DNA from 2 places in the Streptomyces sp. SAI-135 genome. Region 2 is predicted to be linked to the other one. Evidence: riboswitches for the same ligand, from Rfam matches in the RefSeq annotation. Region 2 holds a riboswitch; the other holds the start of a gene.

Region 1 (7,635 bases), 2.0 Mb from region 2:
GCGGGGCGGGCGGGGCGACCGGTAACAGGAATCCCCTGTTCCCTCGGGCGAGGGAAGTTTCCCGGACGGGCCGTATACGTGCGGTGGCGGACCGTTAAAGTCCGGAACTCGACGCGGGGACGACCCCGCGAGCGGAGTACACCCCCTCCCGTGTTCCCCGCACGGGCTGCCCCCCTCGCGCTCCGGGAGTGCCCCTTGGCCACGGTTGACACCGCACCCGCACAGATCGACGCCCGCTCGACGACGCCACCGAGTCGGCCGACGCCTCCGACCCAGCCGACGGCTTCGGTACGGCCGACGGTTCCTGGAAGCCCGGCAGCTCCCGCTCAGCCGGGAGGGTCGACGCGGCCCACAGAGCCCACCGGACGGGCCACTCCTGCTCAGTCGCCGGCCCCGGCCACGGTCCCGGCAGGGGCGTCGGCTCCCGAGCAACCGTCCGCTTCCGCCCGGCCGACGGCGCCGGTCGGGGCTTCGGCCCCCGTGCAGCCCGCGACCTCCGTACGACCGTCAGCCCCCGTCCAGCGGCACGCGGCCCCCTCCTGCGAAGCTGCCGATCAGTCTCACTCGGCGACCCTGATCGGGTCTGTGCAGCGCGCGATGCGCCTGCTCGAATCCGTCGCACAGCACGAGTACGGAGCCCCCGCCAAACAACTCGCCCGCGAGACCGGGCTGGCCCTCCCCACGGCGTACCACCTGCTGCGCACCCTCGTGCACGAGGGCTATCTGCACCGCGACAAGGGCCTGTTCTTCCTCGGGGAGGCGGCTGAGCGGCTGAGCAGCAGCGGAGCCGAGCAGAAACGTCGCAGCACCGTCGTCGAGGCGCTGGCGCACTGGCGCGACCTGATCGGCGTCCCGGTGTACTACGCGCAGTACCGCGACGGCGAGATCGAGGTCCTCTGTGTCTCCGAGAGTCCGGGAAACCCGGCGGTCGAGGAGTGGGCCGACTTCCGCGAGACCGGGCACGCACACGCCATCGGGCAGTGTCTGCTGTCCCAGCTCGACGACGAGGCCCGGCGCGACCACCTCGACCGGTATCCCGTGCAGTCCCTCACGCCGTACACCGTGCGCGACGGCCACAGTCTGCTCCGGCGTCTCGAACGGACGGCACGGATGGGACCGGTGATCGAGCGTCAGGAGTACGCCCTGGGGGCCGTGTGCGCGGCGATTCCGATCACCGTGGGTAACGCTGCGGCGACGATGGCCATCTCTCTGCCCGCCCATCAGGCGGGCCGGTTGTTGGCCGCCACCCAGCAATTGCAAGAAGAAATCGGTCGCTTGATGGGCTCGCTGGCGATCTCTATCAGTATCTGAAAACTCACTCCTTGTGATCTGTCGTGCACGTTCAGCAAGATGCCACCAGTGTCAGAGGGTTCATTCCGGCCAATGAAGGCAGATGACGGGGTAGGCGATGCGCGAGACCGTACAAGCAGAGGTCATGATGAGCTTTCTCGTCTCCGAGGAGCTCTCCTTCCGCATTCCCGTGGAGCTGCGCTATGAGGCCTGCGATCCTTACGCGGTCAGGCTCACCTTTCACCTCCCGGGCGATGCCCCGGTGACCTGGGCTTTCGGCCGCGAGCTGCTGATCGACGGGGTGGGCAGGCCCTGCGGGGAGGGCGATGTGCGGGTCGCGCCCGCCGGTTCCGACCTGCTGGGCGACGTCCTGATCAGGCTTCAGGTGGGCGGTGACCAGGCCCTGTTCCGCTCGTCGACGGCGCCGATCATCGCGTTCCTCGACCGCACCGACAAGCTGGTTCCGCTGGGCCAGGAGGCGGCACTGGCCGATTTCGACACCCATCTCGACGAGGCGCTGGACCGGATCCTGGCGGAGGAACAGAGCGCGGGCTGACCCCTTGACGCCCTGACGGCAACGAGGTGGCGGAACGCTTCATCGATAGGACGGGAGGGTGCAGGAACGCTTCTGCCCCGGCCTGCGCCGGGTTCGCGAGGGCGCTCCGACGGAGTTCTGCGGTGGGCGTGCCCCAGGAGGACTCTGGACTGGGCACTGAGAACCGATCACCGGACCCCTGCGGTCAGGGGAGCCAGGAGGTGGCGCCGACCCCGGCCCAACCCCTGGGCGTCCCCGTGACATCAGCGCCTGCGCCGCCGCCCCTTGCCACCACGCCCGGCCGCCGGACGGCTGTCGGCCGTGCCCGCGCTCACGCTGGTCGCCGGGGCCGGCACCGACGCCCCCGCCGTCTCTACGCCCGGTCGGTCGGCCGAGACCACGAGGGCCGCGAGGGCCGTGGTGACCGGCACCGAGGCGACAAGGCCGATCGAGCCGACCAGCGTGCGCACGATCTCCTCCGCGACCAACTCGCTGTTGGCGACGGTCCCCACGCTGGACTGCGCGATGGAGAAGAGCAGCAGCAGCGGCAGCGCGGCACCGGCGTAGGCGAGGACGAGCGTGTTGACGACGGATGCGATGTGGTCGCGGCCGATCCGGATACCCGCGCGGTACAGCCCGCGCCAGCCCATCGTCGGGTTGGCCTCGTGCAGCTCCCAGACCGCCGAGGTCTGCGTGACCGTCACGTCGTCGAGGACACCGAGCGAGCCGATGATGACGCCGGCGAGCAGCAGACCGCTCATGTCGATCGTCGGATAGAGCCCGTGGATGAGCCCGGTGTTGTCGTCCGTGTTGCCGGTCAGCGCGGCCCAGTCGATGAACGCCGAGCCGAGGACGCCGATCAGCAACAGGGAGATCAACGTGCCCAGCACCGCCACTGAGGTGCGGGCGGACAGACCGTGACACATGTAAAGGGCGATCAGCATGATGGCGCTCGACCCGATCACCGCCACGACCAGCGGGTTCGAGCCCTGGAGAATCGCGGGCAGGATGAAGAAGTTCAGCACCATGAAGCTGATGGCCAATGCGACCAGCGCCATGACTCCGCGCAGCCGCCCGACGACCACCACGGCGAGCGCGAAGATGCCGGCGAGCAGACCCATTGGGAACCTGCGGTTCACGTCGGCGACCGAGTACTGCAGATCCCTGGGCGCCGAGGGCTCGTAGGCGACCACGACCTTCTGGCCCTCGTGCAACTGCCGTGTCTGGTCCGGCTGGACGATCTCGGTGAAGGTGCGGCCCTTGTCCTGGCCGGTGTCGACCCGGATCGTCGCCTTCTTGCAGGTGCCGTTCGCCTGCTGCTGGGCGGACGAGCCCTCGGCCGTGGAGGTGTCCCCGGTCGGGGTCTCCCCCGAGGCGTTCACCGACTTGCAGCTGACGCTCACGACCTTGCTGACCGTGGCCTGCTGGGTCTGCCGGTCGAAGCCGACGCCGGTGCGCTCGTGCGCCGGGGCTCCGCCGGGCCAGAGCACGAAGAGCCCCACCAGGACGGCCGCCCCGAACGGGATCAGGATGGCTGCGATGACCTTGCGCAGGTGTTTGGAGACGGGAGCCGCCGGCCCGTGACCATGGCCGTGCGAGTGGCCGTGCCCACCGCCGGAACCGGGCCCGCTCCCATGCCCGTGGCCGTCCCCGGGACCGTGCCCATGTCCGTCGCCGTGCCCACGCCCGTCGCCGGGGCCATAGCCCTGCCCCTCACCACCGTGACCCCCGCCGCCCCCCGGACCGCCGACGCTGCCCTGGCCGGCACGACCCGCGCCCTGATCGTGGCCGTGACCCTGGCCGTACCCGGGACCACCACCACGTCCGCCACCGGACCCCTGCCGCTGCCCCTGCTCATGCTCGTGCCAGCCGCCGACCCCGCCGTTTCCACCGGCTCCGCCGACTCCATCGGTCCCGCTCCCGCCGAAGCCCCGGCCGTCTCCGAAGCCCCGGCCGTCTCCGAAGCCGTCACGGGAGCCGCTGCCAGGGCCGTGTCCTGTACCGGGCCCAGGGCCGTTTCCGGAGCCCGGTCGGCGCGGGGGCTCGGGGGGCGGGTACGGGGGCTGATGCGTCGTGGTCACCGCCCGATCATCGCAAGAACGACAGGGGCCCCCTGTTCACCGCGCCCGAATTGACGCTAGCGTGGAGCCACCTTTTGTACACGCGGGAGCTCGGAGCACCGGGCTGAGAGGGCGCTGACCTCCGTCCCAGCGATGTTTCACGTGGAACGTCATCTCCAGCGAGTGACGTTCCCCACGAAATGTCGGCAGACGGAAACCGCTGCGTCGACCGCCGAACCTGTTACCGGGTAATGCCGGCGTAGGGAGTAGGTCTCATGACCAACAAGGACGCGCGCACGCCTGCCTCCGACCAGCTCGACGCGGAGGCCGGGAAGTCCATCGGCTGGCACAAGGCGTACATCGAGGGCTCACGCCCCGATCTGCGGGTGCCGGTCCGCCAGGTGCACCTCACCAACGGGCAGTCGGTCACGCTGTACGACACGTCGGGCCCGTACACCGATCCGCTCACCGAGACGGACGTCCGCCGGGGCCTCGTGCCACTGCGGGAGAACTGGATCATCGCCCGTGGGGACACCGAGGAGTACGCGGGCCGTCCCGTGCGCCCCGAGGACGACGGGATCAAGCACACCTCGCCCCGGGGCGGCCTGCGTAACCTCGACGCTGTCTTCCCGGGGCGGTCCCGCCAGCCGCGCCGTAGCCGTGACGGCCAGGCGGTCACCCAGCTCGCCTACGCACGCCGCGGCGAGATCACCCCCGAGATGGAGTACGTGGCCATCCGGGAGAACGTCTCTCCCGAGGTCGTTCGGGAGGAGATCGCGGCGGGCCGAGCGGTCCTCCCGGCGAACGTGAACCACCCGGAGATCGAGCCGATGATCATCGGCAAGCGGTTCCTGGTGAAGGTCAACGCCAACATCGGCAACTCCGCGGTGACCTCCTCCATCGAGGAGGAGGTCGAGAAGATGACCTGGGCGACCCGCTGGGGCGCCGACACGGTCATGGACCTGTCGACCGGCCGCAACATCCACACCACCCGTGAGTGGGTGCTGCGCAACTCCCCCGTCCCCATCGGCACGGTGCCGCTCTACCAGGCGCTGGAGAAGGTGGACGGCCGCGCCGAGGAACTGACCTGGGAGATCTACAAGGACACGGTCATCGAGCAGGCCGAGCAGGGCGTGGACTACATGACGGTCCACGCGGGCGTGCGCCTGCCGTACGTACCGCTGACGGCCAACCGCAAGACGGGCATCGTCTCGCGTGGTGGCTCGATCATGGCGGCCTGGTGCCTGGCGCACCACAAGGAGTCGTTCCTGTACGAGAACTTCGAGGAACTGTGCGAGATCCTCGCCGCCTACGACGTCACGTACTCGCTGGGAGACGGCCTCCGGCCCGGTTCGATCGCGGACGCCAACGACGAGGCGCAGTTCGCGGAGTTGCGCACGCTCGGGGAACTCAACCGGATCGCGAAGCGTTTCAACGTACAGACCATGATCGAGGGCCCGGGGCATGTCCCGATGCACAAGATCAAGGAGAACATCGACCTTCAGCAGGAGATCTGCGATGAAGCTCCGTTCTATACGCTCGGCCCGCTGACCACCGACGTCGCGCCGGCCTACGACCACATCACCTCCGGCATCGGCGCCGCGATGATCGCATGGTGGGGCACGGCGATGCTCTGCTACGTCACGCCCAAGGAGCACTTGGGCCTGCCCAACCGGGACGACGTCAAGACGGGGGTCATCACCTACAAGATCGCCGCCCACGCGGCCGACCTCGCCAAGGGACACCCGGGCGCCCAGGAGTGGGACGACGCCCTCTCCGACGCTCGGTTCGAATTCCGTTGGGAGGACCAGTTCAACCTGGCCCTCGACCCCGACACGGCCCGGGAGTTCCACGACGAGACCCTCCCGGCCGAACCGGCCAAGACGGCTCACTTCTGCTCCATGTGCGGGCCGAAGTTCTGCTCGATGAAGATCTCCCAGGACATCCGCCGACGCCACGGCGACAGTCAGGAGGAGATCGAGGAGGGCATGGCCCAGAAGTCGAAGGAGTTCGCGGCGGCGGGCAACCGGGTCTATCTGCCGATCACCGACTGAGAAGGCCAAACCGTCGACGGCCGAACCGTCAGCGGGTGAACCGTCGGCGAGTGGCCCGCGGCCGGGTCTTCGGCTTGCGCTCCCCGTGGTGGGGGCGCAAGCCGAGGGGCTGTGCCGGGTGCTACTCCCGGCTGGTGCTCCGGCCCCCCGAAGTCCGGGCTGGTGTAGTCCGGGCTGGTGAAGCTCGGACGGGCACCGGAGGCTCCGTCGTCCGGACTGCTGAAGCCGGGGCGGTCGTAGCCGAGGCTGGGCATCCGGCTGGTCGGTGCGGGTGGTGCCGTGTGGTGCAGTGCGGCGGTGCCGGGGTCGGCCAGGGCCTCCCTGAGGAAGGGGAGGAGACCCCGTTCCAGCAGCGCCTCGCGCCAGTCGTCCCTGGCCCGTGCCACCTCCTCGCTGAGCTCGCCGTACCCCGCGTCCGGCGAGGGCCGGTTGCGCAGCGCGGTGATCAGCAGGCCGACGGCGGCGACCAGGATGGCGGCCGCGGTCAGCGCGCCGAACACCCATCCGATAGTGATCATCGCGTGGGCGAACGCCGGCGGGGGGCTGAGCATCTGGAGGATGTAGCCCACGAGCAGGAAGATCGCCGCGGCGATTCCGGCGAGGACGGGCGTCAGGACGGCGGCGACGGCGACGGCGCCCGCACCGGCGGTCTCGGCGACCTCTCCCATGGTGGTGGCGAGCCCCATCGCACCCGTGCCCGACTCGGCGGGGCCGGGTTCGTGCACGGACGACAGGGTGGACGGCGTCGCCGGGCGGCGCTGTTCCTCGCGGACCTTCACGTAGTGCTGGTACTCGGTCGCCGCGGCCGCCGTGATGATCGCGGTGGCGTTGAGCGCCATGGTGCGCAGCTGTTCGGGATTCAGCCGCTGTCCGACGGCGGCCAGTTCGGGACGGTGTGGTGCGGAGCGCAGCGCCCCATCGAGGATCCGCTCGTACTCCTGGCGGTCCTCGCTGTGCAGGTGCTGCGGAACGCTGTTCATGTGCATCCCCCGATGCTCCGTAGGGCTTGGGGCTCGCATGACAACGAGCCGTCGGGCAGAAACGGAGGGGAGCCTGCTACGGATAAGCAGATGGTAGAGCGGTCACGGCACAGGGTGACAGGGGGTTTCCAGAAATTGGCCTCTGGCCTGCGCGGTCGACGGGCGGCCCGTCCTGGGGGAACCTCTGCCCCGTGAAGGCTCAGATATCCAGGGGCAGTTGCTGGACCAGCAGTTTTCCGGCCATGGTCACTCCGCCGTCCATCGCGATGGCCAGGCCGTCGGCGTAGACGTGCGGTCCCTCGACCACCGGACCGGATTCTTCCTTGTCCTCCTCGGAGCCCACTTCGCCCAGCAGATAGGGGATCGGGCTGTGGCCGTGCACGATGCGGCTGCCGCCGTAGGTGTCGAGCAGGGAGCGCACGTGGTCGGCGCCGCCTTCGTCGCGGAAGGAGAAGCGCTTGGTGAACTTGCGGAACAGGTCCCACACTTCGTCCGCGTCGTTGCGCGTGAGGGTCTCGCGGACGGTGTCGTTGACCGCCTCGATCGAGTCGCCGTAGTCGAGATAGGCGGTGGTGTCGGAGTGCACGAGCAGATGGCCGTCGACCTCCTCGACGGCGTCGAGCCGGGCCATCCACTGCAGGTGGTGGTCCTGGAGGCGGTCCATGTCGGTCTTCTGCCCGCCGTTGAGCAGCCAGGCGGCCTGGAAGGTGGCGGTG
Region 2 (7,635 bases):
GGTGGTCGGCACATTGCCCCAGCCCAGCGCGGTGCCGATGACCATGCCGAGCACCTCGCCGATGGCGCAGCCGGTGAGGCAGTGGAGGGTGGCCTGCACGGCGGTGGACCATCCGTTCGCCTGGTGCTGCATGATGCCCCCAATGGCAGGTGACGATTGCTGTGCTCAACAGGAACCGTATACCCCCTAGGGGTATTCCTGAACCCCTTGCCGGGTTATCCGTCCCGGAGTTTCTTCAGCCGTTCCACGTCCGCCGCGTGGCCCTCCTTGCCGCCGGGTGTCTCGATGATCAGGGGAACGCCCTCGGTGGCGGGGTGGGTCATCAGCGCGCGGAAGGGGTCCTCGCCGATATGGCCGGAGCCGATGTTCTCGTGGCGGTCCTTGTGGGCGCCGACCACGTCCTTGGAGTCGTTGGCGTGGATCAGTTTCAGCCGTCCCTCGCCGACCGTGTCCACCAGCAGGTCCAGCGTCTGGTGCATGCCGCTCGGCCCGGTCAGGTCGTGGCCGGCGGCGAAGATGTGGCAGGTGTCCAGGCAGACGCCCAGCTTCGGGTGGGAGTCCAGGGCCTCGAAGTACGGGCCGAAGTCCCAGGTGCGGGAACAGAGCGAGGCGCCCTGGCCGGCCGTCGACTCCAGGAGCAGCCACGGGTCGTCGTCGTGGGTGAGCTCGTCGAGGAGCGGCAGCAGGTGCTCGCGCACCTGCTTGAGGGCTACGGAACGGTCCCGGCCGCCCGTCGCGCTGCCGGTGTGCACGACGACACCGAGCGCGCCGATCTCGCGCCCGCGCCGGAGGGAATGCCGGAGCGAATCGACCGACCTCTCCACCGTCGCCTCGGTGTGCGAGCCGAAGTTGATCAGGTACGGGGCGTGGACGTAGGCCGGGATGGCGCTGTCCGCGCAGGTCTGGCGGAACGCCTCGTCCTGGCGGGGGTTGCCGGCGGGGGTGGCCCAGCCGCGTGGGTTGGCGACGAAGACCTGCACGGTCTCGGCGTTCAGGTCACGGGCGTAGGAGAGCCCCACGGAGTTCAGGCCGCCGGCGACGGGGACGTGACCGCCGACGGGGTTGCGCTGTTCTGTCACCGGTCAAGGGTGCCATTGCCTGCGGCGCTGGGGTGGGGGCGGGTGCGGGTTGGTGAGGGCGGGCGTTTTGCGCAGTTCCCCGCGCCCCTGAATGCCTGCGGCGGCCCGTTGCGGTCCGGTGAGGGCTCGTGTGGCGCATACGGTCGGTTCGTCGTGGCGCGTCAGGTGGCGAACGGTTCGTCCTGGCATAGGTGACTGCACCTACCCAGGGGCGCGGGGAACTGCGCGACCAGCCACGACGTGCCCGCACCGGCCCCACGACCGGGGGCGAGGTGGTGAACGGTTCGTTGTGGCGCGGGTGACTGTGCCTACTCAGGGGCGCGGGGAACTGCGCGACCAGCCACGACGTGCCCGCACCGGCCCCACGACCGGGGGTGAGGTGGTGAACGGTTCGTTGTGGCGCGGGGGACTGTGCCTACTCAGGGGCGCGGGGAACTGCGCGACCAGCCACGACGTGCCCGCACCGGCCCCACGACCGGGGGTGAGGTGGTGAACGGTTCGTTGTGGCGCGGGGGACTGTGCCTACTCAGGGGCGCGGGGAACTGCGCGACCAGCCCCCACCGGACCGCACCCGCCCCACGACCGAACCCCGCACCCCCGCCGCGCGTCCGTCAGCGGATCGTGATCGTGATGGTCGAGCCCTTGGGGGCCGTGTCCCCGCCCTTCACCGACTGTTTCTTCACCGTGTCGCCGAACAGGCCCAGCAGTCCGCGGTCCTCGTCGACCTGGAAGCCCGCGGCCTCCAGTTCGGACTTGGCGTCGTCCACGCTGTCGCCCGTGACGTCCGGGACCTCGACCATCACCGGGCCCTTGGAGATCGTCAGCGTGACGGTGTCACCTTCGGCCGCCTGGCTGTCGGGGGCCGGGGTCTGCTTGGCGACCTGGCCCGCGTCGTACTCGGAGTTGACCCGGGTGGTGGCGACCTCGACCTTCAGGCCGGCCTCCGTCAGGTCGGCCCTGGCGTCGGCAAGGTCCTCGCCGGTGACGTCGGGGACGTCGACCGGGGCGCCCTTGCTGACGGTGAACGCGATGGCCGAGCCGGCGCGCAGCGTGGTGCCGCCCTCGGGGTCGGTGCTGATCACGAAGCCCTTCGGGACGTCCTCACTGAACTCCCGGGTGACCATGCCCGGCTCCAGCCCCTCCGACTTCAGCCGGGCTCTCGCCTTGCTCAGGGTCCAGCCGTCCACGTCGGGGACCTTCACCGTCCGGGGGCCCTTGGAGACGGTGATGGACACGGAGTCGTGGTTCCGTATCCGGCTGCCGACCCCCGGGTCCGTGCTGATGACGGTGCCGCGCTGCACGGTGTCGCTGTAGGCGTAGGTGACCTTGCCGGTCTCCAGACCGGCGTCGTCCAGCCGGTCCCTGGCCTGCGCCTCGGTCTTCGCCAGCAGCGCCGGGACCTGGGTGAACTGGCCGGAGTTGATGTACCAGACGCCCGCTCCGAGTCCGAGGGCCAGCAGGACCGCGGCGACGATCAGCAGCGGGCCGCGCCGGGAGCCGCCGGAGGAGCGGTCGCGCCGGGTCGGGGGCAGCGGCGGACTCTCCAGGACGCTGGTGCGATGGTGGACCGGCTCCGGCTCGTCCTCGTTGACCGGGAGCAGGCGCGGCACGGTCAGGGTCCGCGGGATCACACTCGTACGGTTCTCGGCGCCCGCGTGCTCCGCGGCGAGCGCCTGCGGGGGCATCGCGTCCAGCTGCTCGGTGCTCAGCCTGCCGCGGGCCTCACGGGTCTGCGCGAGCAGGGCCACGGCGTCGTACGGGCGCAGGTCGGGGGTGCGGGCGGTGGCCGACGCGACCAGTTCGTCCAGTTCGTACGGCAGCCCCGGGACCACCGCCGAGGGGGGCGGGACGTCCTCGTGGAGGTGCTTGTAGAGGACGATCGCGGGGGAGTCGCCCTCGTGCGGCTGGCTGCCGGTCAGCATCTCGTACAGGACGACACCGCACGCGTACACGTCGACGCGGGCGTCCGCGGCGCCCGGCTGGTCGATCTGCTCGGGTGAGAGATAGGACACGGTGCCGAGAACGGCTCCGGTGGTGCTGGTCACGGTGTTCACGGACCGCACGAGCCCGAAGTCCGCGACCTTGACCCTGCCGTCGTCCCCTATCAGGACGTTCTCCGGCTTCATGTCGCGGTGCACGAAACCGGCGCGGTGTGCGGCGCCCAGCGCGGCGAGCACCGGCTCCAGGATGTCCAGGGCGGCGCGCGGCTGCAGGGCCCCGCGCTCGCGCAGCACGTCACGCAGGGTGCAGCCGGCGACGTACTCCATGGCGAGATAGACGTACGGCCCGTCGGTGCCCTGGTCGAAGACCTGCACCACGTTGGGGTGGGCGAGCCGGGCGACGGACTTGGCCTCCCGGATGAACCGCTCGACGAAGGTCCCGTCCGCCGCCAGCGCGGGGTGCATCACCTTGAGCGCGAGCACGCGGTCCAGGCGGGTGTCCAGGGCCCGGTAGACCGTGGCCATCCCGCCGACCGCGATGCGCGCGTCCACGCGATAGCGGCCGTCGAGCACCTGCCCGACCAGCGGGTCCTGAAGCGTCGTATCCACGCAGGCGAGTGTACGAGCCGCGGCTGACAGTCCATCCGGTTCGGCGGCCACAGGGGTGTACTGCAGCTGACCTGTGACGGAGGTCGCACCTGCCCGTGTCCCGGATCGAACGCGTGTTCAGAATGCCGGGCGTTCCGGATCCAGTACGGCCCTGCCTTCCACGGGGGACGACGCCTCGGCGAAATGCCGCCGGGGGATGCGCCCCGCCCGGTGGGCCAGCCGGCCCGCCTCCACCGCGTGCCGCATCGCGTGCGCCATCAGCTCCGGCTCCTGTGCCCGCGTCACCGCCGAGGCGAGCATCACACCCGCGCACCCCAGTTCCATCGCCAGCGCCGCGTCCGACGCCGTGCCCGCCCCCGCGTCCAGGATCACGGGCACGCGCGCGTGCTCGACGATCAGCTGGAAGTTGTGCGGGTTGCGGATACCGAGGCCCGAGCCGATCGGCGAGCCCAGCGGCATGATCGCCGCGCAGCCCGCGTCCTCCAGCTTGCGGGCCAGCACCGGGTCGTCGTTCGTGTACGGCAGCACCGTGAACCCGTCGTCGACCAGGGTCTCCGCCGCGTCCAGCAGCTCTATGGGGTCCGGCAGCAGGGTGCGCTCGTCGGCGATGACCTCCAGCTTCACCAGGTCGGTGCCGAGCGCCTCGCGCGCGAGACGGGCCGTCAGGACGGCCTCCCCGGCGGTGAAACAGCCCGCGGTGTTGGGCAGCACCCGGATGCCGAGCTTCTCCAGCACGGACAGCACCGAGCCGTGCACCGAGGGGTTCACCCGCCGCATCGCGACCGTCGTCAGCTCGGTGCCGGAGGCGACCAGGGCCCGCTCCAGCACCTCCAGGCTGGGCGCCCCGCCCGTGCCCATGATCAGCCGGGACGAGAGGGACGTGCCGCCGAGGACGAAGGGATCGTCGGCCATGGGTCAGCCTCCTTGGACGGCGGTGAGGACTTCCACGCGGTCTCCCTCGGCGAGGGAGGTCGAGGGCCACTGGGCGCGCGGGACGACGGTCTCGTTGAGCGCGGCGGCCACCCCGGAGGGCGCGGGCGTCAGCGCCCGCACGACGGTGTCGAGAGCCGTGCCGGGGGCGAACTGGCGCGGCTCCCCGTTGACGGAGATGTTCATGCGGGCTGCTCCACGGACTCCAGGAAACGCCTCGGGGTGAACGGGCGGGCCACCTCCGGCAGTTCACCGGTGGTCAGCGCGTGGGCCAGCGCGTCCCCGGTGACCGGCGTCAGCAGCACGCCGTTGCGGTAGTGCCCGGTGGCCAGCAGGAGACCGGGCAGCTCCGTCGGGCCGAGCAGCGGGGCGTTGTCCGGGGAGCCCGGGCGCAGTCCCGCGCGGGTCTCCGTCAGCGGCAGCTCGGTGATGCCGGGGACCAGTTCGTGTGCGTCCCGCAGCAGCTCGTACACCCCGCCCGCGGTCACCGTGGTGTCCCAGCCCAGTTCCTCGCTGGTCGCGCCGATCACCAGCTCGCCGCTCTCGCGGGGGACCAGGTAGACCTGGCTGCCGCGCACGACGGCCCGCACGGTGCGGCTCAGGAAGGGCGCGTGGCGCTGCGGCACGGTCAGGCGCAGCACCTGCCCTTTCACGGGCCGCACAGGAGGCAGCAGGGCCTCAGGGACCCCTTCCAGACGGCCGCTGAGGCTTCCGGCGGCGAGCACCACCTGGTCCGCCCCCAGTTCCTCGCCGTCCGTGGTGGCGATCCCGGCGGCCCGGTCCCGTACGACACGCAGACGGTGCGCCCACGCGCGGTGGAACGTCACACCCGCCCGCTCGCACGCGGCCAGCAACGCGCGCGTGAGTCGGCGCGGATCGATCTGGTGGTCACCGTCCACCCGCAGCCCGCCCCGTACGCCCGGCGCGAGCATCGGCTCCAGACGCCGGCACTCCCGTCCGGACAGCCACTCCGACTCCAGCCCCGACTGCCGCTGGAGCGCGTGCAGTTCGCGCAGGTGGGCGCGGTCGTCGGCGTCCAGGGCGACGGCGAGTGTGCCGCAGCGGCGGTAGCCGAGGTCGTGTCCGGTCAGCTCGGTGAGCTCCGCCGCGAAGGCCGGATAGCGGTGGGCGGAGGCGAGGTTCAGGCCCAGCAGGGTCTGCTCGCCGTAGTGCAGTTCGGTGACGGCGGCCAGCATCCCGGCGGCCACCTGGGCGGCCCCGCCGCCCGGTTCGGGGTCCACGACGGCCGTGCTCAGACCGCGCTGTGCGGCCCGCCAGGCCGTGACCAGGCCGATGATGCCGCCCCCGACGACGAGGACGTCTGACGTACGTGAGGACATGGGCGTCCAGCCCCTCCCTTCGCCGGCATGACCCGGATCAGGTTCGTACGGTCGGAGGCCGCCAGCCTCCCTCTCAGCCCGGTGCGTCCGGGCTCCCGCGAGTGCTCTACGTTGGCCACCCTAGCCCGTGCCCGTGTGCCTCTGTAAGGGAGCCTTCCACCATGCCCCGCTCGCTCGACGGCCTCGTCCTCGCCCCGGTGGCCGATCAGGCCCCAGGTCAGGTGGGTACGCGGACCCGGTTCGCCTACCACGAGAAGGACGGGGAGATCTGGGCCGAGTACGCGGGCGGTGACGTCGTGCGCGGACATCTCGTCGGCACGCGCGCGGGGGACCGGCTCGACTTCCGGTACGTCCAGCTCAAGCAGGACGGGACGACCTCCTCCGGGCACTGCGTCTCGACGGTCGTGGAGCTTCCCGACGGCCGGGTGCGGCTGGAGGAGACGTGGGAGTGGGAGTCGCAGCCGGGCAGCGGGACGAGCGTTGTGGAGCAGGTCACTGCGCACGACTCCTGACTGACTGATTGTCAGCTGACTATGGTGATCAAATGAGCGAGCAGACGCAGGCGCAGCGGCGGGTGGTCGTGGTCGGCGCGGGCATGGCGGGGGTCCAGACCGCGGTCGCCCTGCGCGAACAGGGCTTCACGGGAACCGTCACCCTGATCGGCGCGGAACCCCATCAGCCGTACGACCGCCCGCCGCTCTCCAAGGCCGTCCTGCTGGGCAAGGCCGAGGGTTCCGCCTTCGACGTGGACTTCGAGGCCCTCGGCATCGAACTGCTGCTCGGCCGCGAGGTGCTGGGCGTGCGCCCCGAGGCACACGAACTGGACACAGAGACCGGGCCTTTCCCGTACGACGTCCTGGTCCTCGCCACCGGCGCCGAACCGATCCGGCTGCCGGGCACCGAGGGCGTGCCCGGGGTGCATCTGCTGCGCACGCTGGACGACGCCGAGCGGCTGCGGCCCGTGCTCGCCCGGCAGCACGACATCGTGGTCGTCGGCGCGGGCTGGATCGGCGCCGAGTTCGCCACCGCCGCGCGCGAGGCGGGCTGCGCGGTGACGGTCGTGGAGGCCGCCGACCGGCCGCTCGCCGGCGCGCTGCCCGCCGAGGTGGCCGCGCCGATGACCTCCTGGTACGCGGACGCGGGGGCCGACCTGCGCACCCACGCGCGCGTGGAGCGCGTCGAGCCCGGCGCGGTCGTCCTGGACGACGGCTCCCGGCTGGCCGCGGGGGCCGTCGTGGTCGGGATCGGCGCCCGGCCCGCCACGGCCTGGCTCGCCGGCTCGGGCATCGAGCTCGGCGCCCACCGCGAGGTCGTCGCCGACGACCGGCTGCGCACGTCCGTACCGGACGTCTACGCGGTCGGCGACTGCGCCTCCTTCCCCTCGCGCCGGTACGGCGAGCGCCTGCTGGTCCACCACTGGGACAACGCCCTCCAGGGCCCCCGCACGGTGGCCGCCGACATCCTGGGCGAGACGCCCACGGTCTACGACCCGGTCCCGTACTTCTGGTCCGAGCAGTTCGGCCGCTTCGTCCAGTACGTCGGCCACCACGCCTCCGCCGACACGACCCTGTGGCGCGGCGAGCCGTCCGGTCCCGCCTGGACGGTGTGCTGGCTGCGCGAGAACCGCCTGGTGGCCCTCCTCGCCGTGGGCCGCCCACGCGACCTGGCCCAGGGCCGCCGCCTGATCGAGGCGGGCACGGAGATGAACCCGCAACTGCTGGTGGACCCGGCAAGGCC

What was found. Region 2 has a riboswitch for thiamine pyrophosphate ahead of thiO (glycine oxidase ThiO). Riboswitches for the same ligand answer to the same signal wherever they lie in the genome.
Region 1: it holds a riboswitch for thiamine pyrophosphate, as region 2 does, so the genes downstream of both, thiC (phosphomethylpyrimidine synthase ThiC) here and thiO (glycine oxidase ThiO) in region 2, are expected to answer to the same signal.

Annotation. Positions count from the first base shown of each region.
Region 1 is NZ_JARXYP010000002.1:4,651,923-4,659,557, reverse strand. Features, by position in the region: gene M2163_RS25545 (IclR family transcriptional regulator C-terminal domain-containing protein) at 574-1,311, shown strand; gene M2163_RS25540 (SsgA family sporulation/cell division regulator) at 1,409-1,846, shown strand; gene M2163_RS25535 (YibE/F family protein) at 2,089-3,906, opposite strand; TPP riboswitch at 3,979-4,168, shown strand; gene thiC (phosphomethylpyrimidine synthase ThiC) at 4,161-5,939, shown strand; partial or broken gene M2163_RS25525 (hypothetical protein) at 6,068-6,925, opposite strand; gene M2163_RS25520 (metallophosphoesterase) at 7,119-7,635, opposite strand, start outside.
Region 2 is NZ_JARXYP010000002.1:2,683,564-2,691,198, reverse strand. Features, by position in the region: gene M2163_RS16665 (DUF4396 domain-containing protein) at 1-132, opposite strand, end outside; gene M2163_RS16660 (deoxyribonuclease IV) at 216-1,079, opposite strand; gene pknB (Stk1 family PASTA domain-containing Ser/Thr kinase) at 1,691-3,628, opposite strand; gene M2163_RS16650 (thiazole synthase) at 3,746-4,540, opposite strand; gene thiS (sulfur carrier protein ThiS) at 4,544-4,744, opposite strand; gene thiO (glycine oxidase ThiO) at 4,741-5,898, opposite strand; TPP riboswitch at 5,896-6,007, opposite strand; gene M2163_RS16635 (hypothetical protein) at 6,060-6,410, shown strand; gene M2163_RS16630 (FAD-dependent oxidoreductase) at 6,443-7,635, shown strand, end outside.